One region of the Brevibacillus sp. HB1.3 genome, then DNA from elsewhere that is predicted to be linked to it. Evidence: riboswitches for the same ligand, from Rfam matches in the RefSeq annotation. Region 1 holds a riboswitch; each other region holds the start of a gene.

Region 1 (8,148 bases):
TGTCGTAAACTGGCCCAAAGCGGAGAGTGGCTCAGTCAATGTCGGCAAAGTAACCATGAGTATTCACACAGGTACTCATGTGGATGCTCCATTTCACTTCGATGATGATGGCCGAAAAATAGCTGATTTACCACTAGACTTGTACATCGGAGAGGCAAGAGTGGTAGAGCTTACTGGACACTCCAGCATTGGTCCAGAAGATTTTGCCCAGGTTGATCTGGAGGGTGTGGAGCGCTTGCTGCTCAAAACATTATCATGGAGCGACCCCAATCAGTTTCCGTCAACGATCTGTCATCTGCGAGCGGACTTGCCAGCGTTCTTTGCCAAAAAGGGCATTCGGCTAATCGGAGTAGATGTCCCATCTGTCGATCCGTTGGACAGCAAGGAACTGGCTGCTCATCATGGACTTCACCAGCATCATATTCATATTTTGGAGGGGCTTCTCCTCGATCATGTGGAACCGGGTGATTATGAATTGATCGCACTGCCGCTTCCTTTAGTAGAAGCAGATGGAAGCCCGGTACGTGCAATCTTGCGTCGTTCGTAACGCTACATATTGATAAAGCAGTGATTTTCTCGAATAATAACAGGGTAACCACAAAAACCATCATCACGGCGTACGTATGAAGGGAATGAAAAAAAGATGGAAGCGATGACCTTTGTCCTTTTTGGTGCGACAGGAGATTTAGCCAAACGCAAAATTTTCCCTGCGCTCTTTACCTTATTTGTAGATCAAAAGTTGCCTGCTGCCTTTTCGATTATTGGTGTGGGGAGAAGGGCCTGGTCTGATGACGAATTTCAGGAATCTGTTCGCCAGTCTGTCCATGAATTTTCCCGTCGCGCCCAGATTGATTCCCGCGAGCTAGATGCTTTCTTGTCTGCTTGTCGCTATGCGGAAGTAGATGTCATGGAACCGCGTGCTTATGTAACGTTACATGATTTGGTCCTGCAAAGAGAGCAAGAGCTGCAGATTCCGCAAAACCGGATGTTTTACTTGTCAGTGGCCCCGCAATTTTTCGAGGGAATTGCAACCAATGTCAAAGACAGCGGACTGGGTTCAACGACAGGCTGGAAGCGTCTGATCATTGAAAAACCGTTTGGGCATGATTTGCAATCCGCGAAAGAATTGAATGAAAAGCTGGGAAAAGCATTTTCAGAAGAAGAAATATATCGCATTGATCATTACTTGGGGAAACCGATGGTGCAAAACCTCGAAGCTCTCGAATTCGCGAACCCGGTTTTCCAGGCTCTCTGGAACAATCAGTACATCGCCAACGTACAAATTACGGCGAATGAAACGGTCGGCGTCGAGGACCGGGCTGGATATTACGAGCCAGCCGGAGCACTGCGGGACATGCTCCAAAATCACATGCTGCAAATGCTGATGATTATCGCCATGCAGCTTCCGAAGCGAATCACATCCGCCCATATCCGCGAAGAAAAACGCAAGGTGATGGAAGCCGTGCGCCCGATGAAGAAAGAAGAAGTCGGGACCCACGTGATTCGCGGTCAGTATAGCGCAGGTCATATTCAAGGAACGCCTGTAGCTGGCTACAGGGACGAGCCTGGTGTCGATCCCGTTTCCCTGACAGAAACGTATATTGCCACGCGTGTCTGGATTGATGACCCGTTTTGGGAAGGGGTACCTTTTTATATTCGCACGGGAAAAAGACTGCAAGAGAAATCAACCAGGATCGTCATTGAGTTCAAAAATCCGCACGAAAAGCTATATCAGGAGCAAAATGAAACGCCATCGCCTAATTTGTTGATCATCAGTGTGAATCCAAATGAAGGTATTGCTTTGCAGGTAAATAGTAAGAATCCGACAAATAGCGGTAAGATTGAGCCGGTGACGGTAGATTTCAGTTCAGGGACAAAAGACGTGCCAGAAGCGTACGAGCTGCTCTTGTTCGATGCACTCCGGGGGGATTCCACTTACTTTGCGCATTGGGATGAGGTCCGGCTGTCGTGGGAGTGGGTGACACCGATTTTGGAAGCCTTCGCTGAAAATTTGGTGCCGCTCTTTACGTACGAAGCAGGCTCATTCGGACCAAAGGCCGCAGAGCAATTGCTTGCAGCAGACGGATTCGTGTGGTGGCTGGATAAGGTCGAAGAACGACTGCCAGTTACTGCAACGAGATAGAAAAAGAAAAGGGAGCGGATGAGATGCGATTTGGCGTAATCGGAACGAACTGGATCACCGAGGAATTTATCCAGGCTGGTCAAGAAGTAGAAGGATTTTCTCTTCAGGCTGTTTATTCACGTACGAACGAACGCGCCAAGGAAATCGCTGACAAGTACCATGCTCCATTCGCCTATAGCAGCCTAGAAGAAATGGTTACAAGCAAAAATATGGACGCGGTCTATATTGCAAGCCCCAACTCCTGCCACGCGGAACAAGCGATCCAGTGCATGGACGCGGGGCTGCACGTATTGTGTGAAAAGCCACTTGCTTCTAATGCGATTGAGGTAGAAGAAATGATCCAGGCAGCGAAAAGAAATGACGTGCTGCTCATGGAGGCTGTCAAATCTACACTGTTGCCGAATTTTTTTGCGATACAAGACAACCTGCACAAGCTGGGAAAAGTACGACGTTTTATTGCTAGCAATTGCCAATATTCTTCGCGCTATGACGCCTACCGCGAAGGGAAGGTTTTACGTGCTTTTGATCCTGCTTTTTCAAACGGAGCCTTGATGGACATCGGTATTTATTGTCTTTATCCGTTACTCATCCTTTTTGGCAGACCAGACGTGATCAAAGCAGAAGGAATCGTGCTTGATTCAGGAGTGGACGGAGAAGGCAGTATGTTGTTGAAGTATCGAGAGATGGATGCCATCGTTAGCTTCTCGAAAATTACGACCTCCTATCAGCCAGCAGAAATTCAAGGGGAGGACGCTACGATGGTGATCGATCGAATCAACCATCTCAAAGAAGTGGACATTCGCTACAGGGACGGACGAATCGAGCAAGTAGCAAGGCCGCAGACCCCGAAGACCATGCATTATGAAATAAGAGAATTTCTACACTTGGCGAAGATCGGGGCCAGACAATCTGCAACGAATTCGCATGAAGTTTCCAAAATGGCCATGCAGGTCATGGATGAAGCGAGAAGGCAGATGGGGATTGTTTTTCCAGCGGATCGAAAAAAACAGTAGGCAAAAGGGAGGGCGTTTGGGATGAAAATGTATGATGTGACCGCCACCGTGTACGAAGGAATGACGGTGTATAAAAACAAGCCGGAAAAGCAGCCGAAAATACGGACCGCCACCAACGGTTATGTAACAGAATCGAGAATCGACATGGACCTCCACACGGGTACCCATGTGGATGCTCCCCTGCATATGGTGAATGCTGGCGATACATTCGAAAGTATTTCCTTGGAGAAGCTAGTGGGCCCTTGCAAGGTTCTCGATCTCACAGCGGTCGAGGACAGGATCACTCGCGCTGACTTGGAGAGCTTCGATCTTGTGCGAGGAGATTTTGTCCTGTTTAAAACAAAAAACTCTTTTGAAGAGGCGTTCTCCTTTGAATTTATCTTTCTGTCTGAAGAAGGTGCGGAATATGTAAGTGAGCTGGGGTTGCGGGGCATTGGTACCGATGCACTTGGAATCGAACGCAGCCAGGAAGGTCACCCCACACATAAAAAATTGTTTGCAGCGGGAGTCATTGTCGTGGAAGGCTTGCGGCTAGCAGAGGTCCCGCCAGGCGAGTATTTTCTGGTAGCTGCACCACTCAAGCTGGTCGGCACGGATGCCGCCCCGGCAAGGGTCCTATTGTTTGAAGGCTTACATAGTAATTTGTCTATCGAAACCGAATGATGAGGAGTGGGAAACATATGCTCAGACGACCAGAGCGAGATGAATATGCTGCTTATTTTGACTATTATGTAGGTCTTGTACCAGAGGGGGAGCTCCAAACGATCCTCACGCAGCAAGGAGAGAGGATCGTCGCGTTATTTTCGTCCCTTGCGCCCGAGCAAGCTGATTATCGGTATGCACCAGGCAAATGGACGGTTAAAGAGGTTTTGGGTCATCTCATCGATGCAGAACGCATCATGAGCTATCGCTTGCTGAGAATCGCAAGAGGAGATCAGACACCCCTCGTCGGTTTTGATGAGAATGCGTTTGTTGAACACGGGTGTTTTCAGCTAAGAGACCTGTCTGATTTACTGGAAGAGTATAAGGCTGCCCGAGCTTCCACCATCGCGCAGGTGCGAGGAATCTCGCCAGAAGCGTGGTTGCGTACAGGACTTGCCAACGGAAACAAGCTATCTGCAAGGACATTGGTCTATGTGATTGCTGGACATGAAGCTCACCACACTAGCATTTTGAAAGAACGGTACTTCGGGTAAGGTAAAATCAGTAGACAAGTATGCCCCTCCTTTTCTGGCATTTTCTAACGATCGTCACGGTCGAGCGGAAAATGCTCTTTTTATTTTGGGCAGAATAATAGAAGAGGAGGGCGAGCAATGATGCAACTTTTTATTTGCCAATGGTGCGGATATGTTGTGGAAAAAGAGCAGCCTGAGGAATGCCAGGAGGGCGTATTTCATTGTGCCTGCTGCAGTATGGAAGAGGTAGAAAGCCTGTTCACCCACAACTGAAAGCCTTGCCAGATCAGCTTGCAATCAGAAAAGAAAGAATTTTGTTGACGCTTGCCTTGGAATTTCTTAGAATAAAGCTCAACAGCATAAATGGTTCTTATCCAGAGAGGTGGAGGGTCTGGCCCGATGAAGCCCGGCAACCGTTGCATATTGCAACAAGGTGCCAATTCCTGCGAGACGTTTCGTCTCGAAAGATAAGAAGCGGGTTACTCCATTAGTAGATGAACCTTCTTCTTAGCGAAGAAGGTTTTTTTAAATTTCATATTTTCTTTATCCAGAGAGGTGGAGGGACTGGCCCGATGAAGCCCGGCAACCGTCACGCATATTTTGTGACAAGGTGCCAATTCCTGCAGGACATATACGTCCTGGGAGATAAGGAGGGGGAGCATTAGCTGCTATCAAGCCTTCTTCTTATCGAAGATGGCTTTTCTTTTTATCTAAAATTCGGGGTATGGGGTGGTAAGGATGAGTGCAGAAGTAGTACGTGTGGGATTATTGGGATTGGGGACAGTGGGTGGGGGCGTAATCAAAACGATCCGTTCACAACAGGAGAAGCTGGCTTCTCGTCTGGGAAAACGAATTGAGATCGTCAAGGCATTGGTGCGTGACTCGGAAAAAGAGCGGGCGGTTCATGTCGACCCGGCTTTACTGACGACAGATTTTGAGGATGTATTGAGAAGCGATGTGGATATTGTGGTGGAGGTCATGGGCGGTGTAGAACCTACCTATGACTACGTACGTGCTTTGATCGAAAAGGGCTGCCATGTGGTAACCGCCAACAAAGAACTCCTGGCGAAAAAAGGAACAGAGCTAGTCGATTTGGCAAATCAGCATCAAGTGCATCTTGCCTATGAAGCGAGTGTGGCTGGGGGTATCCCGATCTTGAGTGTGCTCCGGCAGTTCCTGCGTACGAACGATATCCAAGGCGTTCGCGGTATTCTCAACGGAACAACGAACTTCATTTTGACGAAAATGGAAGCAGAGCAGCTCTCCTACCAGGAGGTGCTCAAGCAAGCACAGGAGCTGGGCTATGCGGAAGCAGACCCTCGTTCGGATGTAGAAGGCTTTGATGCTATGTACAAATTGTATATCCTGGCACAGCTTGTTTATGGGGAATCGCTGCCTTTAGCGGATGTTGTTCGCAAAGGAATTGCAGATTTGTCTGCAGGTCACATTCGGATTGCAAGCGACTTAGGGTACCGGATTAAGCTGATCGCGCAGGCTTATCAAGCCGAAAAAGGCATTCGCCTATCTGTTGAACCAACCATGCTTCCGCTGAGCCATCCGTTGGCGCAAATCCACGATGCGTTTAATGCTGTCCAGCTATCCGGCAACATCGTGGGAGACTTGTTGTTTACAGGAAGAGGGGCAGGAGAGCTCCCAACAGCAAGTGCAGTCGTGGAGGATTTGGCCTATTTATTGACACAGCCATTCACACCGCATCCTACCTGGAAAGAAAAAACGGCTGACAAAGCTGGAGGCACGGTGGATTCGGCAGAACACGTCCTATGTTATCTAGAGGGCTCATGTCATACTGCGACGCCAGATCGTGTCTTGCATTTCCTTCAGCAGGCAGGAGTGAACGTGCATAAACTAAAAGTTCAATTCGATTTGGGGGGCGTCTTGCGCGCAGGGTTGATTGTGACGGGAATCAGTGAACAGCATGAGTCCTTATTGAAAAATGATTTTGGCTTAGAAGTGCGCTGCTTCCCTATTCTTGAATCTGCGTAAACGGCTTCTTTTATCAGGGAGCAGTCTCCACTGCCTTTACACGTGGCTGCACACGCCCGTCACTTTGTATGTCGACATGCTCAGAAATGGATTCAATGCGCTTTAACAGGGCAGCTCCGTTGCTTTCATTCATGGGTACAGCCTGTCCCAATTCTGCATGATAGGGAAGCATCGTCAGCTCACAATCACCGCTCTTGGTACAGTTTGCTTGCAGGACCATCGTTTCCCAAGTCTTGGGTTCATTTGATCGTGTGAAAATGAAATTGCCAAGACTGTATGCAATCCATTTGTCGTTGTATCGTTCAAAGCCTTGCAGTACGTGGGGATGACCGCCGATAACCAAATCTGCACCAGCATCGATGTAGGCACGAGACAGCTCTTTTTGATGATCGACAGGATAATCGGAGCGTTCTTTGCCCCAGTGTGCAATCACCACCACGAGATCCGCTTGGCTGTTCGCATCCTGGATCGCTTTCACTGCTAGTGTAGGATCATAGGAAGCGGCCATACCTGGTTGGGAATTCCCTGCAAACCAGCTCGTTTCGGGAATGACCCTGCTGAAGCCGAGAATCGCGATCTTGATGCCGTTCTTTTCTAGGAAAACAGGTGAATAGGCGCGGCTTGCATCCTTACCGGCACCGACGTATTTTATTCGGTTTTCGTCTAAAGCGTCAAAGGTATCCAGCAATCCCGGAACACCTTGGTCCATGGAATGGTTATTGGCCAGATTCACCACATCAATTCCAGCGTTTTTCATGGCAGGAACAGCAAGTGGCGATGATTTGTAAACATACTCCTTGTTTTGAGCAGCAACACCTGTGGCGGTAATCGGCGTCTCCAAATTGGCAATGGTGATATCATCTTGCAAAAAGAGCGAGCTTACATGTTTGTATGGGTAGTCATAGCTGTTTATAAGTAAGGTTTTCTCAACGTTTCCTGACATCATAATGTCACCGACAAAGGTGAGCTGCACGGAAGACTTTTGGTTCGCGGTATTATCAGGAGCAGGCTGGGTGTTCGGGTTGGCATGTTCTCTATCCATGGCAGTTTGGAATAGGTAGTAGGTTCCGACGACGAAGATGGCCAACACGCTAAAGAGGAGCGTGTTCTTTCCCACACGTGCCCATTTTCTGCGTGAGCGCTTGCGCCGAGCATGTATCCGGCTTGATCTGTTCTCGTTCATTTTTCCCCCTTGTCTTTCTATCCTTACATAAATGAATTTTGATATCCTATAAGTAATACGAAAAAGGGGAGAAAAAAGGTGCAATTAACTTTTGATCATTTGGTTCATTTTGTACATCGGACTCCTCAGGAAGCAGCAGAGCAATTTTGCCAAGCGGGTTTTCATGCGGTAGCTGGAGGGCGTCATGCGTCTTGGGGGACATGGAATAGCCTTAGTTATTTCGGGCTTTCCTATGTTGAGTTTTTGGCGGTTGAACACCCTGAGCTTGCTCGACAATCAAAGAATCCGCTCATACGTCAATGCATCGAGGATGAGGCAAAGGGAGAAGGATTTGGTCAGATTGCGCTTCGGACCAACGAGATGGATGCGTGGGCAGAGCGCTTGCGAGGCCAAGGCTTGCAGGTTACGGGACCTGTTGCGGGAAGTCGTACGCGTGAGGATGGCACGACGCTTCGATGGCGGATGTTGTTCCTCGAAGATGCTGAGAGTACTCTTCTCCCACCCTTTCTCATTGAATGGTCGCAAACCGATACAGAGAGAAGAGAAGATTTGACTAATCGCGGCATCATTGGCGTACATCCGAACGGTGCTGCCCAACTCAAGTCTGTAGGGTATGCCGTGACGGATCTG
Region 2 (8,148 bases), on a different contig from region 1:
CTGATTCCAGTGGCGCTATGGTTTTATACGCCATCCTTTATCGATCTGAAGAAAGCGATACAAATTTGGAGCTATGCAGGCGTGGTATTTGCTTATGCACTTCCTTTATTGGCTTGGGGGCCGATCAGGCTATCGAAACGAGCAGCAGGGGGGAAAAAAGCATGAGGGCATTTGCTCAGATTCTGTTATTGAGCTTGCTGGTAACCATGTTGGCAGGTTGCAAGGATCAAATCAATTTGGAAGATGCCACTTTATCGCTGATGGTCGGAATTGATTTGAGCGAAAAAAACGAGCTTCTCTTTTATATCTCAAGCCCGGTGTTCAGTCGGGAGGCAAAGGAAAAATCTGAGGAATACGGTATCCGGTCATCTACGATTAGAGAGTCGAGAATGGGCTTTGATGAGCGAGTAACAGGCTTGACCCAAGCAGGCAAAATCCAGGTGCTTGTGTTCGGGAAAAAGCTGCTGGCTCACCCGGACTGGTTTCGGTTGCTGGATGTCGTTTTTCGGGATGCAAAGTTCAGTGTCAACGCCCGCATGGCTATGCTTGATGGTCCGTTGCATGAGCTGTTTGATTATAAACCAAAGGACAAACCTCGTCTGTCCATTCATGTAACAACGCTGATTGACACAGCCAATAAAAGAAATCTGACGGTAAAGACGAGGGCGCAGGAGCTCCATCGGCAAATGTATGAAAAAGGGATGACACCTAGCTTGACTGAGTTGAAGAAAGAAAAGCGGGCAGTCAAGGTAATGGGGACGGCTTTGTTAAAAGAAAATGGAACGTACGCAAGCTCGATAGAACCGCGGGATACGATTCTTTTGCAAACGCTGCTCCATGAAAAACAAGGGGAATTGTCTGTCACCATCCCGATTAAGGAGCAGAACGATCAAAAACAAATTACGAAAGACAGGATCAGCTTTTTTATCAAGGGCGTCCAAAAAAAAGTAAAAACATCCTATCAGAACGGTCGGTTTCATTTTGACGTTCATTTCAGGTTGCGAGTGTCCATATCAGAGCGAATGTTTCCGTACGACATGCAAAAGGACTACAAAAAGATGGAGCGAATGATCAGCGACGAGTTACAGAAGGATTACATGAGGTTAATCAAGAAATGCCAGGAAATCGGTGTAGACCCGTTTGGGTTTGGTCTCTATGCGCGTGCCTATGAATATAAGGAATACAAAAAGGTAGAGGATGATTGGACGAAGGCGTTTTCCAATGCCATAGTTGAACTCAAGCCAGACGTATCGATCAAGGGGAATGGCGTCATAAAGTGAAGGGAGAAAGACAAAACCCCCTGGCAATCAGTAAATGCCAAGGGGGTTCGTTATTAATAGATCGCTTCCCAGCCTGCCGGTGTGACGAACAGGCGAATCGCCTTGATTTTGCGGTCGTCCATCAGGGTGAAGTAGTGGCGGTAGTTCGGTGGTACGGAGATCAGATCGCCTGGCTCCAGCTCGACATCGAAGTAGCGCCCGTCTTTTCCCTTGATGGCGAAAATACCATGACCATCGACGCAGAAGCGGCATTCATCGTCGGTGTGATGATGCTCGCCCTTGAATTTTACCAACAGCTCGTCGAGGTTAGGCGTTTTGTCAGAGAGAACGATAATGTCCGCTGTCAAGTAACCGCGACGTTGGCTAATCGCATCGATTTCCGGCTTAAAGGTGTCGAGAATCTCTTGTTTTTCCTCGTCTGTCGGGCTGTAGTTATCACGGTGCTTGGGATCAAGGCGATCCACGCCCCATTTTTCGTAAATGATCTCTTGGGTATCCAGGAAGGAGACAACTTCCTCGGGTGCGGAGATGTACTCATTGTTGTCGTGAAAACGAATTTGTGCCATCGTTTATTCCTCCTTAATTGGTGGTTGTAGTGGACACGACTGCTTGGCTCAATTGCAGCCAGCGGGCGTGATACTCGAATAGGAATTCAAAAGCTTCCAGATGGCGCTTGGCCTCGAAGTCATTGCCGCCCCACGTGTAGATACCGTGGTTACGGATGAGTACGCCGGGAACTTCTGGTGTGATTACTTTTTCAATGGCGGCAGCCAAGGTCGGAATATCGGCAAAGTTCTCAACAATCGGAACAGTAATCCGCGCGTTTTCTTCCCAGATTCCGAGTCCCTTAATCAGCTCTTGTCCTTGGATGGAGAAAGCGCGTTGTCCAAAGTACAGCTCGGAAATGAGATTGTTCCATACGGTATGGACGTGGAAGCAAGCCCCTGCCTTCGGGAACGTTTTGTAGACGACGGCGTGGATGAGCGTTTCCGCGGAAGGCTTGAGAGCAGTTTCATCCACTGGACGCGAATCTTGATCCACGACCAGATAATCTTCGGGGGACAGCTTTGTTTTGTCTTTGCCGCTTGCCGTTACGGCAAATTGCAAGGGATCGTTTTGTATTTTAATAGAGAGATTGCCACTGGTGCCGGGAAACCAGTCCCGGCGGGCAAATGTCAGCTTGGCGTCATCCAGACGGCGAAAGGCATCCAGACGTTGTTCGAGTGTTGCAGTCATGAATTAGACGACCTCCTGTTGGACTTGCTGTAAAATGCGAATCACATCGTGGAATGTGGCAAACTTGCTATGTGGCAATTGTAGCTCTTCCGACTTGTCAGCGAGGAAGGAACGGGCAATCACATAATCAGCAATTCTGGCTCCAGCCAAATCAGTGATGGAGTCGCCGATGACGATTCGGAAATGGGTTGCTGGATCGTAACGGCGGATGATGGTCGTCTTGCACATGCCGCAGCCGTTTGTGCAATGTTCATCGCAAGCGTTTGGCCACGTAATGGTGATGCGCTCTCCGCTGAAATCACTGCCATTGCAGTAGATCGGTACATCGGTAAGATCGAAGGGTGCCAGGATAGGCTCCAAGAAAAAGTCGATGCCGCCACTTGTGATCAACAGCTCGATGCCTTCTTCGCGGCAATAGCTCACGAAGTCAGCAAATCCCGGGCGAATGGTCGCTTCATGGACAATAAAATCAATAATGTCCTGGCGCAAGGAGGAGGGCAAGAGTTGAAACAGCTTGCCAACCCCTTCCTGAACGCTTATTTTTTGCGAAAGGATTTGCTCCGTCAAGGCTTCCCACTCAGGGGGAGCGAACTTGCGGACAATCGCGACAATGTTGTCTTTTTCGGTAATCGTTCCGTCGAAATCGCAGAACAGGACGAGCTTCTTACTCATCGTGCGCCACCCCACTTTTCCAGGGCGACCGCCAGTTCTTGTGATTCCGAGGCGGCTTCTTCCAAGGTTCGGCCTGCGGTGACTGCATCAATCGCAGCAACGAATGCTTTCGCTCCTGCGGTTGCTCCACCGGGATGACCGTGGATTCCGCCTCCTGCATTGACGATTTGATCGAGTCCGAAGTCTTGAAAAAGCTGTGGAACCAGCCCCGGATGAATGCCGGCAGACGGAACCGGGAAGGAACGGCGTACACCATTCAGTGGATCTGTCAAATGCTTCGCGAGCTGCAACGCTTCTGTTTTGTCCAGAGCGACATTGCCATATGGGGATGGGAAGAGCACCAAATCTGCCCCAGCTACACGCATCAACGTACCGAGTAGGAGCGGGGTGGAGATGCCGTAGTCAGGTGATGGATAGTATGCGCCTGCTAAAGCTGGATGCGCCATGATTGGTACGTGTACGTCAGGATCGGCTGCCAAACGGTGCAGGGCATCGAAGCCAAAGGCCAGCACGTTGAACAAGAGGCAGTCAGCACCCGCCTCTACCGCACGCTTCGCTTTTTCGTTCAGCTCATGCACAGGTCCAGTCAGGTTGGCTGCATAGAGGACGGGCTTGCCAGTTTCGGCTTCGGTCTCTTGTGCGATCTGCTTGAACGCTTTGATCCGTTCGATAAAAGGAGCACGGTCATCTGCAAAGAAGATTTCGTCATCTTTCACGAGATCGACTCCGCCCAAGGCTTGTGCGCGGAATTGCGTCTTCAGATCGTCGAAAGGAAGACCCAGACACGATTTGAAAATGCTCATCAAGAGCGGGCGGTTATGTGCACCTAAACGTTCGCGCAGACCATCAATGCCGAACTTCGGTCCAGGGAAAGCCTGGAGGAATGATTCAGGGAAAACAATGTCGACGAGCTTGATTTTGCCGTCCATCGACAGTTTGCCGAATATTCCGGTTAACAAGGAAGGAATGTCCGCTGTAAAATTGCGAGTCGGATAGCTAACGGTAATCAGACCGCGTGTTTCTCCGTTTTCCAGTGTCGTAATCGGTGTCGCGCTCACAGCTTCACCGAGATATGGCGCTAGCTCAGCTTGCTTGGCAAGCGGCAGGTCCGTCCAGGAACCGACTGTCATGCCGACAGCAATGGCTTGCGCTTTTTTGTTCAAGTCTTTTGCTTGTGTGAGATAGGTGACGAGGATACGTTGTTCACTCATGGTACGTCAAATCCTCCTTGAATTAATAAAAAAAGCCTCCCCATTGAGCGGGGAGGCGGTTGTCGACTATGAAAGCGTCTCGTCTCCTCTCATCTCTCGGGTCAGTAGCCGAAACGAGCCAAAAGTGCTCGATCTCGACTCTTATCCGTTGGAATTAGCACCGTTTCGCTATCCAAGGTACGCATGATGAGCGTACGATTCATGGTATAGCGCCGGTTGCCGGGCATCATAGGGCCAGTCCCTCAGCCAGCTCGCGATAAGAGTTATTCGTTTCCCCCATGATATGACGTTCATTGTCAGGAGTCAATCTTGTTTTTTCAGAGAATGTGCAGCAGGTTATTAGAAAAATGAGACGAAGATGAAACCTTTTTACAATTCCTTCGTGGTGTCGATAACAGCAGCGTTTTTAGGCAAGGTAGACTGGTGGAATTGGGAGAGACCTGCGGCATCCGGAACACAATACAGCTACTGATAGCAGGGTGCGAATTTTTGCACAAAAGGGTGTTGACATCGTGGAAGCGTTGGTTGTATGATTCAAACTAAATCAAAAACCGAATACGTTTTGGATACCTTATCCAGAGAAGGTGGAGGGACTGGCCCGATGATACCCGGCAACCGACATGACGCCATTCAGACGCGAGGAAGCGAACGATTGACAGGCGACATGCACGGTGCTAATTCCTGCAGAAACAAAAGTGGTCTGGAAGATAAGGGGGACATCAACACGTTTCTTACACGTGACGACAGCGACCTCTTTTCTTCGGGAAAAGAGGTCTTTTTTGCTCTCATGACACAAACAAAACAAGTAGAGATAGAGGAAAAATACGTAGAGGGGAGTTTTGGAATCATGGCATATCGCGCATTGACTGAACAGGAAGCAGTGGAGTACGTAAAGGGAATACCGGGTCTTTTTAGCGAAGGAGCAGAGCTGACCAGCCGAGAAATCGGGGATGGCAACCTCAATCTGGTTTTTGACATTCAAGAGCCAGCAACCGGTAAGAGCGTCATTGTCAAGCAAGCACTGCCTTTTGCCCGCGTTGTGGGGGAATCTTGGCCGCTTACGATTGATCGGGCTCGCATCGAGAGCGAGGCACTCCGCATTCAGCACAAATACGTTCCAGACCTGGTGCCACAGGTGTATCATTTCGATGGGGAACTTGCCTTGACAGTTATGGAAAACGTCGGTGACCACATCATCATGCGCAAAGGGCTGATCGAAGGAAAGCGGTACCCACTATTCGCGAAGCAAATTGGCCGTTTTCTCGCGCAAACGTTGTTCTTCACATCCGATCTGGGCGCACATCCATACGATAAAAAAGCGCTAGTCGGAACATTCATAAATCCAGAATTATGCAAAATTACAGAAGATCTCGTCTTTACCGATCCGTATGAAAATGCGCCTACCAACGACTTCAACCCGTTGATCCGCCGCGAAGTCGAGGCGATCTGGAACAACAGGCCGCTGAAGCTGGAAATCGCCAAGCTGAAATACGATTTCCTTACGCGCTCGGAGGCGTTGCTGCATGGTGACTTGCATACCGGAAGTATTTTTATCACGGAAAACAGCCTAAAAGCAATCGATCCAGAGTTCGCTTACTACGGTCCAATCGGCTTTGACATTGGGGCGATTATAGCCAATCTGCTGCTCAACTACGCAGGACAGCACGGTCTGCAAAAAGATCAAGGAGAACGGGAAGCGTACCGCGAATACTTACTGGAAACGGTCGAGGATGTCTGGAATGAATTCGTTTCGCAATTCGTTCAACTCTGGCACAAGCACGCCAAAGAGCGCAGCGCCCATGTCGAAGGACTGTGGCAAAGCTACGTGAAGCGCTTAATTCAGGATACAGCAGGCTATGCCGGATGCAAAATTTTGCGTCGCGTCATTGGCTTGGCAGGCGTAGCGGACCTAAATGCTATCGAAGACGACCAGACTCGCGCAGAAGCAGAGCGTCTGGCTCTCTCGATTGGAGAAGCGCTGATTCTCGGTCGCGGCGGCATCGACGAATCGACAGATATTACGGACATTGTACGCACAGTAACTGAACGCTACTACCAGGAGGCTACAACAGTATGACAACCAGCACTCAATTGGCACCTGTAAAGTGGGAGAATGATGCATTGGTCCTGCTTGACCAGACGCGTCTGCCAGTAGAAACGATCTATTTAAACTTGACCACCTCCGAGCAAGTATGGGGTTCCATCCGACGCTTGGAAGTACGTGGCGCACCAGCCATTGGCATGGCGGCGGCTTACGGGCTCTACCTGGGCATTCGTGGTAGTGAAGCGAGTAACTACGACGAGTTTTGGCAGGAACTGAACCAGCAGGCAGACTACCTGGGCTCTTCCCGTCCGACAGCGGTGAATCTGTTCTGGGCGTTGGATCGCATCAAGGCTCGTGTTGAAAAAGAAAGCGGTGCGCCGATTGCCGAGTTGAAGGTGGCAGTGCTCGATGAAGCATTGGCGATTCAAAAGGAAGACGCTGAAGTATGCCGGACCATCGGGGAGCATCTGCTCACTCTGTTGCATGACGGTATGGGAATTCTCACGCACTGTAACCCAGGGGCATTGGCTACAGCAGCGTACGGAACGGCTACTGCTCCCTTTTATTTGGCAAAGGAACGCGGTTGGAACCTGAAGGTGTACGCGGATGAAACCCGTCCTGTTCTTCAAGGCGCTCGTCTTACTGCATTCGAATTGCAGCAAGCAGGAATTGATGTGACGCTGATCTGCGACAACATGGCGGCGATGGTCATGTCCCAAGGAAAAGTAGAGGCTGTCATCGTGGGGACAGACCGCGTAGCAGCGAACGGCGATGTCGCCAACAAAATCGGTACGTATGGGGTAGCGGTATTGGCAAAAGCTCACGGCATTCCGTTTTACGTGGCAGCTCCCTTGTCCTCCGTCGATTTGGAGACACCGACAGGCGCAGATATTCCGATTGAAGAGCGTCCAGCCGAGGAAATTACCCATGGCTTGGGCAAACAGGTAGCTCCAGACGATATCAAGGTGTACAATCCTGCGTTCGATGTAACGCCAGCGAAGTACATTACTGCGATTGTTACGGAGACTGGCATTTTTAAGCCGGAAGAGATCGGCAATAGCAAAAAATAAAAGATACTTTTATATGCGTTCGCCTATTGTTGCTGGCGGGCGCTTTTTGCTCATTTTGGCGTTTTCCAGTAACATATCCAAGAAAAGGGGAGATTCGTAATGCAAACGATCCAACAGATAGCCATCAATGAAGATACGTACCTGAAACAATTAGAATTAGCTGATGCTGAGGAGTTATTTTTGCTTACGGATTCAAACCGGGAGAATCTTATGGAATGGCTGCCGTGGCTGAATTATACGAAGAAGGTAGAGGATTCTCGCCAATTCATCCAAGCGACGATTCATCAGTACAACGATAATCGTGGCATTAACTACGGCATTTGGTACCAAGGACGTCTGGCTGGCACAGTCGGCGTACATACAGTGGATTGGATCAACAAAAAGACGTCCATTGGCTATTGGCTGGGTGCGCAATTTCAGGGAAAGGGCCTGATGACAGAAGCAGTGGCGACCTACTTGGACGTGTTGATCTTCGGTTCATGGGATTTGGAAAAAGTAACGATTCAGGCTGCTACGGAAAACCACAAGAGCAGATCGATCCCGGAACGATTAGGGTTTCAACTGGAAGGGGTACTGCGCCGGAATGAATTTCTTTACGATCATTACGTGGATCATGCCACTTACAGCCTGCTAAA
Region 3 (8,148 bases), 120 kb from region 1:
AAAAGGAATTAAAGGTAAAAGGAATTGTCAAGCAGGGGGCAGACAAAGTAACTGTCACCTATAATGGCGTGAAAAAAGACGCAAGCGTGAAGAAGCTGTGGGATGGCGTAGGCAGCTTTACCGTTTCACTAAAGGATGTACAAGCAGCAAAAGATCAAAAAGCCTTGATCGAGGTTTACGAGGATGGCAAGAAGGTTGATTCCGAATCCGTTCAGGTAGAAATCGTTAACGCTCCTGACAAGGATCAAGCAACCGCATATGTCATCAAGGCGACTGCTGTAAACAATCCTGCCGCCAAGTCCATTCAGGTGAAAGGGACAGTAAGCGGCTGGAACAAAAAGGACGATACTGAGCTGGTTGTGATCGCTCCTGACGGGAAGAAAAAAGAGATCAAACCGAATGACAAAGGTGAGTTCTCTTTGACGTTGTCTTACAAGAATCATTCCTTTAGTGCCAAATCGATTCAATTCGCATTGTATGAAGACGATAAGCTGATTAAGAAAGCTGACGTTGCATTAAGCACAAAGGTCATTGTCGAGCCTGTGAAGCCAACAAACGGCGATGAAGACGATGATGATGACAAAAAGAAAAAAGAAAAAGGGAAGCAGAAAGATAAGCATCCCAACGGCAATGCGTATGGCTATTGGAAAAAGCACGACAAACATCATGATGACGATAATGACCAGGACGATGAAGATCATGACGACGACAGAGACTAGTCAGCATCGTTAAGGCCGCTGCTTGTAAGTCTCAACGTACTCCACCAATTGTCTGATGTAATCCCCCAGAATGGGGATCGAAAGAAATTGCGTCAAGAGGGAACCGAGGAAAGCCAAAACGATAGCAGTACCAATCGTCAATCCCAGACCCCGGGCAAGACCTGCGAGGAAATTGATCCAGAGCAGCTTGCGCGGGGCTGTGTAATTTTGGATCACATCTGCTAGTCGGATATCTTCTAAGAACATCGCAATTTTGTGCATCCGCTCATTTACCTTCCGAACTTCCTGAAGCTCTTCAAGTACTTGGTCAATTTGCTGCATGAGGCGATCTGTAGGCGACAAGCTGTCCATCCCCTTCCATTACTCGGTATCGTTACCTACCAGTCTAGGGAAAAAGACAACCAGAATCAAGGTGGAGAGGAAACGTTTGCCTATCAGCAATGCGAAGGGTAAAATGGACGTACTAAACGTTTGATAGGAGGCTTTGAAATGGCTGAAACTGTTTCCCAAACTCTTTCCGAAGATTTATTCAAGCTCTTGCAAAAAGAGCGTTTTGTTACCTTGGGCACAGTAGACCATGAGTCAGGAGCACCATCGCTCAGTTCCTTGTCCTGGACGTATGCTGTCAGCGCCGATACGATTCGTTTTGCCGTGGATAATCGCTCACGTATTTTGGCTAATATTGCGAAGGAACCGCAGGTTGTTCTGCATTTGATCGGTGCCGGCTCGTCTTTCGCCATTAATGGTCGTGCTGTCGTTAAAACAGACCGCCTCGAAGGTGTTCCGCTCAAGCTGGCCATGGTAGAGATCAAAATTGAGGCTGTTCGCGATATTATGTTTTACGGTTCCCGTATTTCCGCAGAACCACAATATGAAAAGACGTATGACAAAAACGCAGCAGCGAAGCTGGACAATCAAGTGATGACCGCCTTGAAAGATGCAAATTAACGGGTGGAAATAAATTGTTGACAAGAATCCAGCCGATCCATTAGTATTAGGGTCAATCGAATTGAATAGCAATCTTCTTATCCAGAGCGGCGGAGGGACTGGCCCGATGATGCCCGGCAACCAATCACCTGTATTTTAACAGGGAGATAATGGTGCTAATTCCTGCAGAGTTATCAAACTCTGAAAGATGAGAAGGATTTGCTTACGGTGACGTAAACAAAGCCTTCTTTCAGAGGAAAGAGGGCTTTTTTGATGCCCTCGTACACTAGTGGAGGGAGAGAAACAGACATGAAATTGGAAACAAAATTGATTCAGGCGGGAGTAGGCAGAGATGAAAAAACAGGGGCGGTGAGCTTTCCTGTTTACTATGCAACGGCTTATCGTCATCCTGCTTTGGGCCAGAGCACTGGCTATGATTATACGCGCACAGCTAATCCTACTCGCACCATTTTGGAGGAGACCATCGCTATAGCGGAATCAGGAGATGCAGGATTCGCCTGCGCCTCGGGAATGGCTGCTGTTCATACCGTCATGGGCTTGTTTTCCCAAGGAGATCATCTGATTGTTTCGCTCGATCTGTACGGGGGAACCTATCGATTGTTCGAGCAAGTGCTCTCTCGTTACGGTCTGACGTTTTCGTACGTGGATTTGCGTGACATTGGAGCACTGAAAAATGCGATTCGCCCAGATACAAAGGCCATTTTCGTCGAGACACCAACCAATCCGCTCATGCAGATTACCGATATTCGAGCAGTAACACAATTGGCGAAGCAGCACAGTCTCTTGACGATTGTAGACAACACATTCTTAACCCCGTATTGTCAACGCCCACTAGAGCTTGGTGCAGATATCGTCTTACATAGTGCGACCAAGTATTTGGCAGGACATAACGATGTGTTGGCTGGACTCATCGTAACAAAAGGAGAAGAGTTGTCGGAAAAAATCCGGTTTTTGCACAATTCAATCGGCGCTGTACTCGGACCGCAAGATTGCTGGCTTCTCATTCGCGGGATGAAAACATTGGCATTGCGGATGGAGCGCCATCAATCCAATGCCTTGATTGTAGCGGAAAAGCTGCGTGAGCATCCGGCAGTAGCGGAGGTATTTTATCCGGGTCTGTCAGAGCATCCGGGACATGAGATCCAGGTGAATCAAGCGACAGGGCATAGTGGGATGGTATCGTTCCGAGTCCGCGATGTGGAGCAGGTGGGGTTGTTCCTGCAAAATCTGCAAATCGTTTCCTTTGCTGAAAGTCTGGGTGGTGTCGAGTCATTGTGTACGTATCCGGCGACGCAGACTCACGCGGATATCCCGCAAGAAGTCAGAGAGCATGTCGGTGTTTGTGATCGATTGTTGCGGCTGTCGGTTGGCATCGAGCATCCAGATGATGTCGTAGCCGATTTGTTTCAGGCTTTGAATGCTAGTTTGGTCGTAGGGGGGAGTGTACGATGAATTTTGCAACCAAGCTCCTCCACGGCTCCACTTGCATTGACCCGTTCACAGGTGCGTCGTCGGTTCCGATTTATCAAGCTTCTACGTTTCATCAGGCTGATATCGATCAGCCAGGTGCATTCGATTATGCCAGATCAGGCAATCCGACCAGGCAGGCTTTGGAAGAAGCCATTGCGTCTCTGGAGGGAGGCGCACGCGGTTTCGCGTTCTCATCTGGCATGGCTGCCATTTCCAGCGTGTTCATGCTGTTTTCTGCCGGAGATCATGTTGTAGTGGCGGAAGATGTATACGGTGGCACGTTTCGGTTTTTGACCAAGGTATTGTCGAGAATGGGCATCTCTGTAACGTTCGTGGATGCGACAGAGACAGAAGCTGTTCGTGCGGCCATTACACCGGCAACGAAAGGGGTTTACCTGGAGACCCCCTCCAATCCCACCTTAAAGGTGACAGATATTGCAGCGGTTTCTCGTATCGCGAAAGAGCACGGCTTGCTCGTCATCGTCGATAATACCTTCCTTACCCCGTATTACCAGCGACCATTGGAACTTGGCGCAGATGTGGTCATTCATAGTGCAACGAAGTTTATCGGAGGGCATAGCGACGTCGTGGCTGGTCTGGCCGTGACAAGAGAAGCTGCATTAGGGGAGCAGCTTTACTTTATCCAGAATGGCATGGGAGCGATTTTGGGTGTGCAGGACTGCTGGCTCGTGATGCGTGGGCTCAAAACATTGAAAGCCCGACTGGATGTGAGCACGAAGACAGCCGCGAGCTTGGCAGATTGGTTGTCTACGCATCCACAAGTAAGCCAAGTTTACTATACGGGACTGGCGCATCACCCCGGTCATCTGATTCAAACACAACAAGCGACTGGTCATGGGGCTGTTCTTTCCTTTGATGTAGGGAGCCGCGAGCGAGCAAAAGCGCTATTTGATCGCGTGAAATTGCCGATTGTGGCAGTCAGCCTCGGGGCAGTGGAAACGATTCTCTCGTATCCAGCTACCATGTCTCATGCAGCGATGCCTGCTGAAGAAAGAGCTGCAAGAGGAATCACAGATGGTTTGATCAGATTGTCAGCTGGTTTAGAGGATTTCGATGACTTGGTGGCAGATTTGAAGCAAGCACTGGATCATTTGCCATCTGAAGCACCACCCTATATAAAAAAAGAGGTATTCTCCCGGGCTTAAATCCGGGGGGATACCTCTTTTTCTTTAAGGTGTTCCTGTACGATTTGCGTTGATTTTGTTTTGTCCTTGTGGCTCTTTGTGCATGCGTTTTTCTTTTACTTGGGAAGGGGTTTCTTCACGAGGCTGCACACTGCGTGGCAGTTGGGGAATGATCCGGCCTACGATATCCGCCAACTCCTCTGTAATTCCGGCAACAGGATGGCCGCGACGAATATCGTCTCTCATTTCCCGTAACCGCTGTACGATGGCAGGGTCGGCAGTTACGACAGCATTCGCTCCTTGGGGGTCTTCTTTTAGAGCTTCCGCAACCGTATACTTAATGACGCCAACCTCTGGACGATCCAGATTCGGATCCACAGTAATACCGACTACCGCATATTTGCCCATGACCACAGCCGTAGCGCTGTGCACCCTTTTCACACGTGTTGCTAGTTGGGTGAGACGATCAGCGGTGGCTTGGGAAGATTGATTATAAGCAGGCTGAGGAGCTGTTTGCTGAACACGCTGAGTATGAGTGGCATGCTTCGGCTGTTGTGCAGCCTGATTCGTCGGGGGTTTATTGCCTGACGTACATGCTGTAAGCAACAAGCTAAAACCGAGACAGTAGATCATGATCCGTTTCACAGGCATTCTCCCTTTCCCAGTATTGCCTTCCTTCGTTAGGAGGGCAGGGTTACAAGTATTTTGTTCTGGGCTGTCCGTTTTCATTCTGCCAATGGGTCGTCTATCTCTGTCTACCTGAACATAGACTGTAGTACATCACGTCGCCGCACTTGAGCATCCCTCCAAAAATTGCATAGGGTATATAAGAAGGGTAATAGGAGGCGAGATTTTGAAGAAAATCTACGTACTGGACACCAACGTACTCCTGCAAGATCCAAGGGCGATGTTTTCTTTCGCTGACAACGAAATCGTCATACCAGCTGTCGTATTGGAAGAAATCGATTCCAAAAAGCGGTACATGGATGAAATTGGCCGCAATGCTCGGTACGTATCTCGGCTCTTTGACAGCTTTCGTGAGCTGGGGCAATTACACACTGGCATTACCCTTGAAACAGGTGGATTGTTTCGAGTGGAACTGAATCATTCCTCTTTCCACCGCCTTCAAAAACAATTCACGGAAATGAGTAATGACAACCGGATTTTAGCGGTTGCACTAAACTTACAAGAGGAGGAAAACGGAAAGCCACAGCCAAGACCAGTCATTCTGGTAAGTAAGGATGCGCTCATGAGAGTCAAGGCTGATGCATTGAATATTTCCGCAGAGGATTTTCTTTCGGATCGGGTTGTGGGGGAGTTCTCCAGTATTTACCCGGGGTATCAGAAGATGATGGTAGCGTCCGATATCATCAAGACTTACTATGCGACAAAAAAGCTGCAGCTGGCCTCCTGTTTTCCGCGCTATCGCTTTTACCCTCATCAATTTTTAGTGCTGAAGGACGAATGCAACCCATCCATTTCAGCGATTGGAAAGGTCGACCCAGACGGAAAGATGTTAGAGATGCTTGTATCAGATGATGATCCGATTTGGGGCATCCGAGCCCGTAACGTGCAGCAACGGATGGCAACCGAATTGCTGCTACGAGATGATATTCCTTTAGTAACCATGACCGGTAAGGCCGGTACAGGAAAAACCTTGCTGGCATTAGCAGCGGGCCTGCTGCAAATTGAAGACCAGCAAAAATACAAAAAACTGTTAGTGGCAAGACCTATCGTTCCACTTGGAAAAGACATCGGTTATTTGCCCGGCGAAAAAGAAGAAAAGCTTCGACCGTGGATGCAACCGATTTATGATAATTTGGAATATTTATTCAACACGAAACGCCCAGGTGATCTGGATAAAATTTTGGCAGGCATGGGGAGTTTGCAGGTGGAAGCTTTGACGTATATTCGGGGGCGCTCCATCCCTGAACAATTTATTATCATTGATGAAGCACAGAATTTGACAAAGCATGAAGTAAAGACGATCCTGACGAGGGTGGGGGACGGCTCGAAAATTGTACTAATGGGTGATCCTGAGCAGATCGATCATCCGTATCTGGATGAGAGCAACAACGGTTTAACCTACGTGGTAGAGGTATTTAAAGACCAAAAGCTGGCTGGACATATCCAGTTGGAAAAAGGCGAACGGAGTGTGCTTGCACAGTTGGCCGCAGATTTATTGTAAAGAGGAGGTATGAAAAACGACGAGGAGGTCATACTATATTTGTCGAGCCCGATGATTCATGTGAGTAAACGGCGAAATGCCTTGCAGGAGGCGAAGATCCGTGGATAATCATGATCAAGCAATCGACGAAAGTCGTATGGAAATACACCGATTCCTTTAGCTACTTTTCTCTACGATGGAGGTTGAAGAGCCAAAGAGAATAACCGGTAGAACCCCATAAGCAATTCGGGCTCGACAAGGACCGCTCCTCATTGGAGCGGTTTTCATTTTTTTGAGCATTTGGCAGGCAAAAAGAAAAACGCGGATAAACAACCCCGCGTTTTTGTCTGGTTTTCTTTATTTGGCAGCTGCGATCGCTTTTCGTAATGACGAAATACATCCGATGTGCATTCCTTCATGGAAAAGAGTGAAGACCATCATTTCCCCATAAGTATGCATCGTGCCTTTGTCTCCTAGTTCAAACGGCTTTGGTAATGGATCATTCAAGCGGGAGTGAAATTCTTCTTTGATACGTACATGCTGTTCCTTTAGCTCGGCAGCAAAGGCTTCGAGGGAAGGTGCTTCTTTTTGCCAATCAGCAGGTTTGGTTCCTGGAGCGAACATGGCTGCGTAATGCGGAGGACATTTCATTCCTTCTGGTCCGAAGAGCAAGTAATCTTGTGTCAGGAGAATATGACCAATATTCCAGCGAATGTTGTTTTGAAAGCCATTTGGAACCACATCTGCTTCTTCCTCGGTTATTTCCGTCAATCTCGCCAAAAACATTCCGCGAATCAAGTCGTACTGATTCCATACAAAAGAAAAGTCCTGCATAGCAACCCCTGCCCTTCCTTATATTTACATACACTTCACATCTTACCGCATAAACAACAAAGGGGAAATATACAAACTGCAAAAAAATCTGCAAGTTGTCCTTCCAATTCCATACATATGTAAAAAGGAGGGAAGCATGATGGTTACGTTGGATTCATCGATTTCTTTTTTGATTTATATAACTGCGGTGTCCAGCGCGGCAGCAGGGGTTACAGAAGCTTTTAAATCAGTCATTCCCTTTTTGGCGACGGATTATGAGGCGAAAGAAAATTGCTGGGAGGATCAGTATCACGCCGCTCGATTGATGCACTACAAGCGATTTTTTAATCTGCTTATATCCGTATTGGCTGCTGGTGTCATTTTTGGCATGCTAGGTCTGGACCCAGCCCTTATTTTAACGGGGGCGGAATCGGCTTATGTAAAAAATTCGTGGCAGTTAGGAACATGGATGTGGGGGATTGTTGCGGTGTTTGGCTCGCCTTTTTTTGCATCACTCCTCAAAATACTAGAGAGCTTCAAACAATCGGTAGACAACAATCTGCCGCCTAATCGACCACGCCGCAAAGTCAGCGGAACACGAGAATAAGCTCGTCTCTCCATAGTTGCCCGATGCTTGCTGGATACGCTAAGATAACCAAAAGAGCGGTAGCAAAGGTGGGCACAGGTGGATGATAGGGAAATGCTTGCGAAGGACTGTGTTTTGGGTGTTGACAGTAGTTGTCTTGGTGGCATGTTCGGCCCAGTCGGAACCAACTGCTACATTTGACCCCGAAAATCAAAGGGAATACGGAGTAAACGGCATTTATCTCGGGCAGAACGTAAAAGAAGCAATGGATATTTTGAAGCCGACAAAAGCTGATTTTAT
Region 4 (8,148 bases), on a different contig from region 1:
AACCGATACGGCCTATCTCGTAATTGAGTTCATGCATATCCTGCAAATGAACGGCAGCCTCCTTTACCATGATCTTTATATCAATGCCTAGCTTTTGTTTCCATTGGTCCTGAATCGCTTCGGCAATTTTCTTATGTCTGTCGCTTGGATTGTAAGACAAGGTGATCGGAGGCAGCGTTGTCACGTTGAGCTCTCTCATGCCCTCTTCCAGCAGCTTTTTCGCTGTTTCTACATCATTATCCTTGAAGTATCCGTCTTTTTTGATAATCATGGACTGCGGCAACATCCCCATCGTCGGCACCTGTCCGACTTGTGTGATGTTATCTACGATGGTTTGACGATCTACCGAGTATGCCAATGCTTTACGAATTTTCACATTGCTGAGCGGCCCTTTTGTGGTATTCATCTTGTACCAGTACATCGTCGCTTTTGGATGAACAACGAGTTTTCCCCCGTCTTTTAGTGACGGAATCGCATCTGTGGGAAGTCCACCGAGTGGCTGGCCTGCCCAATCCAGCTCACCATTCTCGAACATGGACAGTGCTGTATTATCATCCTCGATCATCGCAAACTCAATGCGATCGAGCTTTACTACGTCTTTATCCCAGTAGTTCTCATTCTTTTCAAGCACGATTTTGCTCTTGTGCTCCCACGCTGTCATCTTAAATGGACCGTTGCTTACGTGCGTGGCCGCTTCGTTTGCCCATTTTGGATTAGCCTCCACTACTTTTTGGTTAACCGGGTAGTACGTGTAGAAAGCCGTCAGCTCCAGGAAGTAAGGCGTTGGATTCTCAAGCGTGACTTCCAGTGTTTTGTCATCGATTGCCCTCGCACCGAGTTCGTCAGGGTTCACCTTGCCTTCGTGAATCGGCTTCGCATTTTTAATGTAGTACAGCTGATAAGCATACTCGGCACCAAAGGTCTTGCCGAGTGCACGCTTCCATGCATACACGAAGTCATGGGCAGTTACCGGGTCTCCATTGCTCCACTTGGAGTCGCGGAGCGTGAACGTATACACCAGTTTGTCATCTGAGAGCTTCACATCAGATGCTACTGAATTCACTGGCTTTGCGTTTGAATCGAAGCGCGTCAAGCCATCAAAAGTAGCACGAATGATCGCTCCCGAAGTGGCATCCTTCGCAAGACCAGGGTCCGCTGTCGATGGCTCACTCACAATGTTCGCCCGAAATACCTGCGACTTTGCATTTGCAGGATTTTCAGCGGGTGCTGCATTTCCCTCTACTGGAGGGGTTGTCGTCGATGGCGTACTCGTGGAGCATCCAGCTAACACGCTTCCAGCGACCAGCATCGCACCAAGAAACAACTTGAGATTTCGTTTCATCAGAAAATTCCCCCTTATCTGTATTTTTCTGTTTCAAACACAATATACGCGACCGGAATTGGGTTGAAAACGGGGTTAGTATAGATTTAATTTAATTTTATGAAAATTCACTATATTATAAACAAAAGTAAAACCCAACCAGCTTTTCGGCCAGTTGGGTTTTTGTTGATCGATCAATAATTTCTTACATTAGAACGCTGGAATAATCGCACCTTTGTATTCATCTTCAATGAACTTTTTCACTTCAGGTGAGTTCAGTTCTTTTGCCAGCTTTTGCATAGCTTCGGAATCCTTGTTGTCAGGACGAGCTACCAAGAAGTTTGCGTATGGCGTATCTTTATCCTCAATAAACAGAGCGTCTTTGGTTGGAACAAGCTTTGCTTGCAGCGCGTAGTTCGTGTTGATCAGCGCCAAATCTACTTCTTCCAGAACACGCGGCAGCATTGCTGCTTCTACTTCTTTTAATTTCAGGTTTTTCTTGTTCTCAACAACATCTTTCACTGTACCGCTGATGCCAGCGCCTTCTTTCAGCTTGATCAAACCGTTTTTCTCCAAGAGTGCGAGTGCACGACCGCTGTTTGTCGCGTCGTTTGGCAGCGCGATTGTTGCGCCATCAGCTAATTCATCTACAGATTTTATTTTTTTGCTGTAAGCGCCGAATGGCTCGATGTGTACAGCCACTACTGGCACCAGGTTCATGTTTTGTCCTTTATTGAAGTCTTCCAGGTAAGGCTTGTGCTGGAAGAAGTTTGCGTCGAGTTGTTTCTCGTTCACTTGAACGTTAGGTTGTACGTAATCAGTGAACTCTTGAACTTCCAAGTTCACGCCTTGTTCTTTCAGTTTTGGTTGAATGAACTTCAAGATTGCTGCATGTGGAACGGGAGAAGCGCCTACCTTCAATGTTACTTCCTGTTTTCCGCCTTGTGCGCCGCCTTCAGCTGGAGCAGGTGCTGTTTCGGTTTTGCCTCCGCAAGCTGCCAAAGAAAATGCCAACACAGTAGAAAGTACAGATACGACTAGCTTTTTCATGAATGATTTCCCCCTTGCATGTATTTCGTTTTATTTTTTGTCAATCTATATGGAAAGATCCTATTTACGGCTGAATTTCAGAACCAGACGGTCCCCCAGCGATTGTAAGATCTGTACCATCACCAGCAAAATAACAACAGTCACAACCATAACATCGGTTTGGAAACGCTGATAACCGTATCGGATCGCCAAGTCACCCAAACCACCACCGCCAATTACCCCGGACATTGCCGTGTAGGAGACCAGCGTTACCGTCGTGATCGTAATACCCGCGATCAGACCGGATCTAGACTCTGGTAAAAGGACATTCCAGACAATCTGCCAATTGGAAGCACCCATAGATTGTGCAGCCTCAATCACGCCCTTATCAATCTCACGCAGGGAGGTTTCCACCAAACGTGCAAAAAACGGAGCGGCACCAAATACGAGCGGCGGAATGGCACCCAGTACCCCGAGTGAAGTCCCTACGATCATTTTCGTTACTGGAATCAGCAAGATCATCAGAATGATAAATGGTACCGAGCGCAATACGTTGACAACGAATGATGCAATCGTATAAAAAGTGCGGTTTTGCAAAAGCTGTCCGCGAGAAGTCAAAAACAGAATGATGCCCAACGGCAAACCAATCAGGACGGTAAACAGAGTGGAGAAGCCAAGCATCGTGAGCGTGTCCATCGTACCTTCGCCGATTTCAGCCCAATCCACATTTTCGAATGTCCAGTCCATTTATATCACCTCTACTTCCAAGCCACGTTGGCGCAGCGTCTCGATGGTCTTTTGATTCTGTGCGACATCGCCTTCCAGCTCGATCACTAACTGACCATACGGCGTATCTTTCATGCGAGAAATCGTTCCCTGCAAAATACTGAACACCGTACCAGTCTCTTGCATCGTTTGGAAAAGGATCGGCTGGTACGTTTTTTCTCCGAGGAAGGTGACACGAGCAATCGTGCGGTTCCCCGAAGCCTTTTCGTGCTCGACCGCTTCGCGCAGCTCTGTAGAATCGGCTACTTGCTCCACGAATTCTTGTGTCGTCGGATGCTTTGGACGAAGGAATACATCCAGTACGTTACCTGACTCGACGATTTTTCCTCCATCAATCACGCCGACACGATCACAAATGGAGCGAATGACGTGCATCTCGTGGGTAATCAACACAATGGTCAAGCCCAGCTTGCGGTTGATGTCCAAGAGCAGTGCCAGAATGGAGTTCGTCGTTTGCGGATCGAGAGCTGATGTCGCTTCGTCGCAGAGCAGCACTTTTGGATCATTCGCGAGCGCACGGGCAATCCCGACACGCTGCTTCTGTCCGCCAGACAGCTGAGACGGATATTTGTCCTTATGTGCCTCCAAGCCAACCAGCTTCAGCAGCTCGTTTACTTTCTTATCAATCTCTGCCTTCGAACGCTTTGCCAGCTTGAGCGGAAAAGCAACATTTTCGCCGACCGTTGAAGAAGACAGCAAGTTGAAATGCTGAAAAATCATGCCGATTGAGCGGCGCTTTTCTTGCAGCTTCCCTTCATCCAGCTTCGTCAAATCGACGCCGTCCACAATAACTTCCCCCGAAGTTGGGCGCTCTAGCAAATTGATGCACCGGATCAACGTACTTTTCCCTGCACCAGAGTGTCCGATAATCCCGTATATTTCGCCTTGCTCTATGGAAAGGTCGATCCCCGTTAACGCTGGGATGGTTTTACCCTGTACTTGATAGCTTTTATGCAAATGACGCAGTTGGATCAACGCATCCACCTCCCGACCATAATCTTGATAAAAATATAAAAACCCCTTTTTCACAAACGAAAAAGGGGCTGCAACGCAATGTATACGTTCGCATCCACCCTTCTCATCTGTACAAGATCCAAAAATCCTGTAGGAATTGGCACCGCGACGTTCATTCGAAAATGAACCGGCTGCCGGGCTTCATAGGGCCTGTCCCTCCGCCTCTCTTGATAAGAAAGATATCTACGTATATTATGTTCGTTTTTTCTATTTCTTGATGATACAAAACGGATTATATCCTTTTTGAAAATATCACGTCAATAGTAATAGCAGGAAAAGTTTTTTTAATCCATGACGCCGTTGCGGATGATGGTTGACTTTATGTGAAAGCGAAATGTCGCGTCTTTGAACATCTTTCTCCATTCAGCCTGCGTCATATTTGCCTTGCCCCTTCTATTTGAGCGATACACGATCCCGAAACCAGCGGGATCGACATTGAGGTCCTGCAATTTGTGGACTACTTTCTGCAGTTCTTTTCCGAGCTCTTCTTCCAGTGCATGTTCCATGATTTTCATCAACCTGGCATTCTCTAGCTTCAGCGGGAGGGTTAATTCCAAAATCCGCGCATTTAATCGGATGTGAATATCAAAGATCAGGGGAGATACTTGGGTCAGCTCGATTTTTGAATGGCTGGAAATCGTATCAAAGACAAGCTGCACACGGTCTTTTTTACTTCCGCGATTCTTGGGTACCTCGCCAAAAATATGAGCAGGGACAGAAGTATCGTAGCTGCCAATCCTGAATTTTCCATGCATGAGCTTGATTAAAAAGGCTTCCTTAGGTGTGATCCACCCTACATAACGATCCCCTTGAAACAATGCGATCCCCTTGATTTGCAGCTCATTTCCTTTTTTTGTAATGAACGGCATGATCGGGTCGATTCCTTTGTCATAATAAGACCGAAAAAACTCATGCATAGTGGAAGACGGAATTTTTTCCCCCTCAATATTTTGCTCAATCATACGGTATAAATAGATTCCGATATTCCCTTCTTCCGAATAGCGATGCGTTAACATATCATATGTTTCGCCTTCAAATAAGCAAAGATAAACTCTGCTGGAAATAGAGGAATCCCGATACAACGTGTCAACGATACTACCAAGTCCACGCTTTGCCAATTTTTCATTGTAGAGTGCGACACGAATTTGCCCACCCAATACTCTTTTATCTGATTGTAAATTTATCCGATCCCGAATTCCCTTGCTGGTTTCACCGGTGGCCGAAAAAACCTGTATCTTTTCTTTCGCCTCTGGATTAATGGAAGGCATGATTGCTGTCCCCCGAACGTCCCCATCCTTTAACAGATCATAGCCGACAGCCGTGGCAAGTCCTGTCTCATCAAAAATTTGCCGATCTGAACAGCCTGCCAGGACAAGGACACATGAACACCACAACGCCAAAAGACGCTTGGGCAGCATCAGGCACTCTCTCCTTTGCTGGTTGGTTTCACCCTTTGCTTTCGTTGCTTCAGCCAGACCATCAGGTACAAAAAATAGGGGTACACGTAAATAATGTACAGAGTTATATGCGAGTAAATAGTCGTCATCCGACTCATCTGCTGTCTGGAAAGCAACAACAAGGAGGCTACATAGATCACGGGTATAATCCAATACAATGAATGACGTAGATTAAATCCGAACAAGCGCTTGAGACCTCGGGCAGAAGCCCACAAATACAGCATAATATTCGGCAAGATCACGAGAAGCCATAACGAAATGACAACCAGTTCAAACCTTTCCAGAATAGGGAGGTACACCATCTTTTGCATATTGAGTGTCGCCCAGATCGTTCTCATGAGCTGACCCTGACTAAAAAAGACCAGCGCCACAATCATGACAAGCAAATAGATCAGATACGTCACCAGCACCCCCAACTGTACACTTTTGTGTACCTTCTCTTTATTTTGTACATATGGATAGGCAACGTAGAGGATCTCAAAGCCGGCACTGGTCAAAGACATGGCAATCATTCCATTGAAAAGGTTCTCCAGGCTGGTATCCATGACAGGAAATAAATACTCCCACCTGGCAAATTTCAAGGGGAAATATAACTCAAATATCATCCATATCGTGACCATAAAGGAAAAAAACGCAAAGCCTGCTATGACTCTTATCCCCCCTACGACTGTGTAAAACGCTAGAAACAGGATGATTCCTGACAGAACCCACGTTGGTAAATTCGGGAACATCCAGGTTTGGACAACTTCAATGTAGGTACGTAAAATGACTCCAGCCGACACAAAAAAATAGGTCAAATAAATGATACTTATGCCTGTTCCCAGCCACTTTCCAAACACATCTTCCTGAATTCCGTAAATATCGGCTGAGGGGTATTTTTGCAAGGTCTTGTAAATGGTCATCACTGTAAGATGAGTAAGTAAGGCTGCGAGTATGACAGATATCCAAGCATCATGCCCCGCCTCCTTGGCAATGATTCGTTGGAAGCCCAAAATGCCCATCCCTATCTGCGTGCTATGCACAAGAACCCCTGTGAGAAACGCCGTTATCGTATTGCCCTTACTTACATCGATGTTGATTTTCATAGCCGCCTCGCTTACTCGTCAATGTCTTTCTTCTCTTTGGCTCTACCCCTGTCAAAGCGCGATATTCGTTTTGGGTTAAAAAACTTGAGACGTTCCGAAAGGGAGGATAAGGGAGCGCGTATAAAGCCATCCTTCCAATCTGAAAATCGCACGGGATAAATCGGGTACATATAAGGACGCCCCAGACTGGTCTGGCGAAGCAAGTGACTGGCTAAATAACTAAATCCGACTACAATCCCTAATGCACCCAGCGCACCTGCCAGAAATATCATCGGAAAACGAACCACCCGGATCGTAGAACCGATCATATAGCTAGGCGCGATAAAGGATGACAAAGCCCCCAGGGCAACGATAATAATCAAGATATTGCTTGTGAATCCGGCCTGAACGATAGCTTGTCCGATAACAATACCGCCCACAATCCCAATCGTCTGACCGACCTTGGTCGGCAGTCTCGCTCCCGCTTCCCGCAAAAGTTCAATGATCAGCTCCATCAAGAGGGCCTCCCACAACGGCGGGAACGGTACCCGAGAGCGTGATTGCGCGAGCGAAAGCAAAAGGTCAGCTGGAACCATCTCGTAATGATAGGTCAGGGCTGCCACATAGATCGGCGTGAGGATTAGGGACAAAATCATGGCAAAAATGCGCATGAGCCTGTTGAAGGTAGCAAGACTCCAACGCAAGTAATAGTCATCTGGCGACTGAAAAAATTGCAACAGGGTGGTAGGCCCGAGCAGAGCAAACGGGCTCCCCTCCACGAGTATGGCAATCTGCCCTTGTCGCAAACCATGTATAGCACGGTCTGGACGCTCTGTTTGCTGAAGAGTAGGAAATAATGATTTCTCATTGTCCGCGATATGCTGAGCCAGTATGGTGGAATCGAGACTGGTATCTAATTCCAGATCATTGATCCGTTGACGTACCGTATTCACATTTTCCTCATCGGCCGTCCCACTCAAATACAGCATCGACACATTCATCGGTATGGTTTTCCCCACACTCAATCGTTCATGGAACAGTCTTGGGGTAGACATATATTTGCGAATGATGCAGATGTTCACATTCAGCTCTTCTACAAAGGCGATCTGTGGCCCGAGTACAACTGTTTCGATTTCCGGCGCTTGAATGTTTCTGCCAACTGTGCCATCACTGGGGAACGCCAAGCCATAGGACGATTCCTCTACTTGAATCACAATGTGGCCGCTGAGTAAACGCTCAATGGCTTCCCCGTCATCGAAGACTCGGTTGCTGCTAGACACTCCTAGATGCTGAGCAATCACTGCAATTTCGCTTTCTTCCAAACAAATCTCGCGCAGCTTCGGGATGAGCTCGCTGTAAACAACCTTGGCATCTGCCATGGTCGATAAATAGAACAGTCGCACGCGGCCTTCAGGTTCATCGATATGTTCAGTGACCAAGTCGCTTGTATGTGTAAACCAATTACGTGCACTCTCCC

The links. A riboswitch is a leader RNA that binds a small molecule or an ion and turns the genes downstream of it on or off. The one in region 1 is predicted to bind S-adenosylmethionine.
Region 2: another riboswitch for S-adenosylmethionine. It lies ahead of mtnK (S-methyl-5-thioribose kinase); the one in region 1 lies ahead of HPY31_RS09025 (homoserine dehydrogenase).
Region 3: another riboswitch for S-adenosylmethionine. It lies ahead of HPY31_RS08455 (aminotransferase class I/II-fold pyridoxal phosphate-dependent enzyme); the one in region 1 lies ahead of HPY31_RS09025 (homoserine dehydrogenase).
Region 4: another riboswitch for S-adenosylmethionine. It lies ahead of HPY31_RS24265 (methionine ABC transporter ATP-binding protein); the one in region 1 lies ahead of HPY31_RS09025 (homoserine dehydrogenase).

The regions. Positions count from the first base shown of each region.
Region 1 is NZ_JABMIT010000003.1:292,375-300,522, forward strand. Features, by position in the region: gene kynB (arylformamidase) at 1-547, shown strand, start outside; gene zwf (glucose-6-phosphate dehydrogenase) at 644-2,143, shown strand; gene HPY31_RS09010 (Gfo/Idh/MocA family protein) at 2,167-3,156, shown strand; gene HPY31_RS09015 (cyclase family protein) at 3,178-3,819, shown strand; gene HPY31_RS09020 (DinB family protein) at 3,837-4,352, shown strand; gene HPY31_RS29005 (hypothetical protein) at 4,470-4,604, shown strand; SAM riboswitch class I at 4,699-4,805, shown strand; SAM riboswitch class I at 4,872-4,983, shown strand; gene HPY31_RS09025 (homoserine dehydrogenase) at 5,070-6,335, shown strand; gene HPY31_RS09030 (CapA family protein) at 6,349-7,518, opposite strand; gene HPY31_RS09035 (VOC family protein) at 7,597-8,148, shown strand, end outside.
Region 2 is NZ_JABMIT010000005.1:300,836-308,983, reverse strand. Features, by position in the region: gene HPY31_RS14400 (GerAB/ArcD/ProY family transporter) at 1-165, shown strand, start outside; gene HPY31_RS14395 (Ger(x)C family spore germination protein) at 162-1,280, shown strand; gene HPY31_RS14390 (1,2-dihydroxy-3-keto-5-methylthiopentene dioxygenase) at 1,334-1,846, opposite strand; gene HPY31_RS14385 (methylthioribulose 1-phosphate dehydratase) at 1,860-2,516, opposite strand; gene HPY31_RS14380 (2-hydroxy-3-keto-5-methylthiopentenyl-1-phosphate phosphatase) at 2,520-3,188, opposite strand; gene HPY31_RS14375 (2,3-diketo-5-methylthiopentyl-1-phosphate enolase) at 3,185-4,399, opposite strand; SAM riboswitch class I at 4,486-4,662, opposite strand; SAM riboswitch class I at 4,968-5,113, shown strand; gene mtnK (S-methyl-5-thioribose kinase) at 5,247-6,476, shown strand; gene mtnA (S-methyl-5-thioribose-1-phosphate isomerase) at 6,473-7,513, shown strand; gene HPY31_RS14360 (GNAT family N-acetyltransferase) at 7,613-8,148, shown strand, end outside.
Region 3 is NZ_JABMIT010000003.1:174,217-182,364, forward strand. Features, by position in the region: gene HPY31_RS08440 (hypothetical protein) at 1-719, shown strand, start outside; gene HPY31_RS08445 (DUF5665 domain-containing protein) at 729-1,040, opposite strand; gene HPY31_RS08450 (pyridoxamine 5'-phosphate oxidase family protein) at 1,209-1,667, shown strand; SAM riboswitch class I at 1,742-1,861, shown strand; gene HPY31_RS08455 (aminotransferase class I/II-fold pyridoxal phosphate-dependent enzyme) at 1,956-3,119, shown strand; gene HPY31_RS08460 (trans-sulfuration enzyme family protein) at 3,116-4,303, shown strand; gene HPY31_RS08465 (YhcN/YlaJ family sporulation lipoprotein) at 4,328-4,933, opposite strand; gene HPY31_RS08470 (PhoH family protein) at 5,136-6,470, shown strand; gene HPY31_RS08475 (DinB family protein) at 6,807-7,283, opposite strand; gene HPY31_RS08480 (hypothetical protein) at 7,423-7,869, shown strand; gene HPY31_RS08485 (hypothetical protein) at 7,952-8,148, shown strand, end outside.
Region 4 is NZ_JABMIT010000013.1:56,931-65,078, forward strand. Features, by position in the region: gene HPY31_RS24250 (peptide ABC transporter substrate-binding protein) at 1-1,342, opposite strand, end outside; gene HPY31_RS24255 (MetQ/NlpA family ABC transporter substrate-binding protein) at 1,532-2,371, opposite strand; gene HPY31_RS24260 (methionine ABC transporter permease) at 2,432-3,097, opposite strand; gene HPY31_RS24265 (methionine ABC transporter ATP-binding protein) at 3,098-4,111, opposite strand; SAM riboswitch class I at 4,212-4,327, opposite strand; gene HPY31_RS24270 (Ger(x)C family spore germination protein) at 4,435-5,568, opposite strand; gene HPY31_RS24275 (GerAB/ArcD/ProY family transporter) at 5,568-6,692, opposite strand; gene HPY31_RS24280 (spore germination protein) at 6,704-8,148, opposite strand, start outside.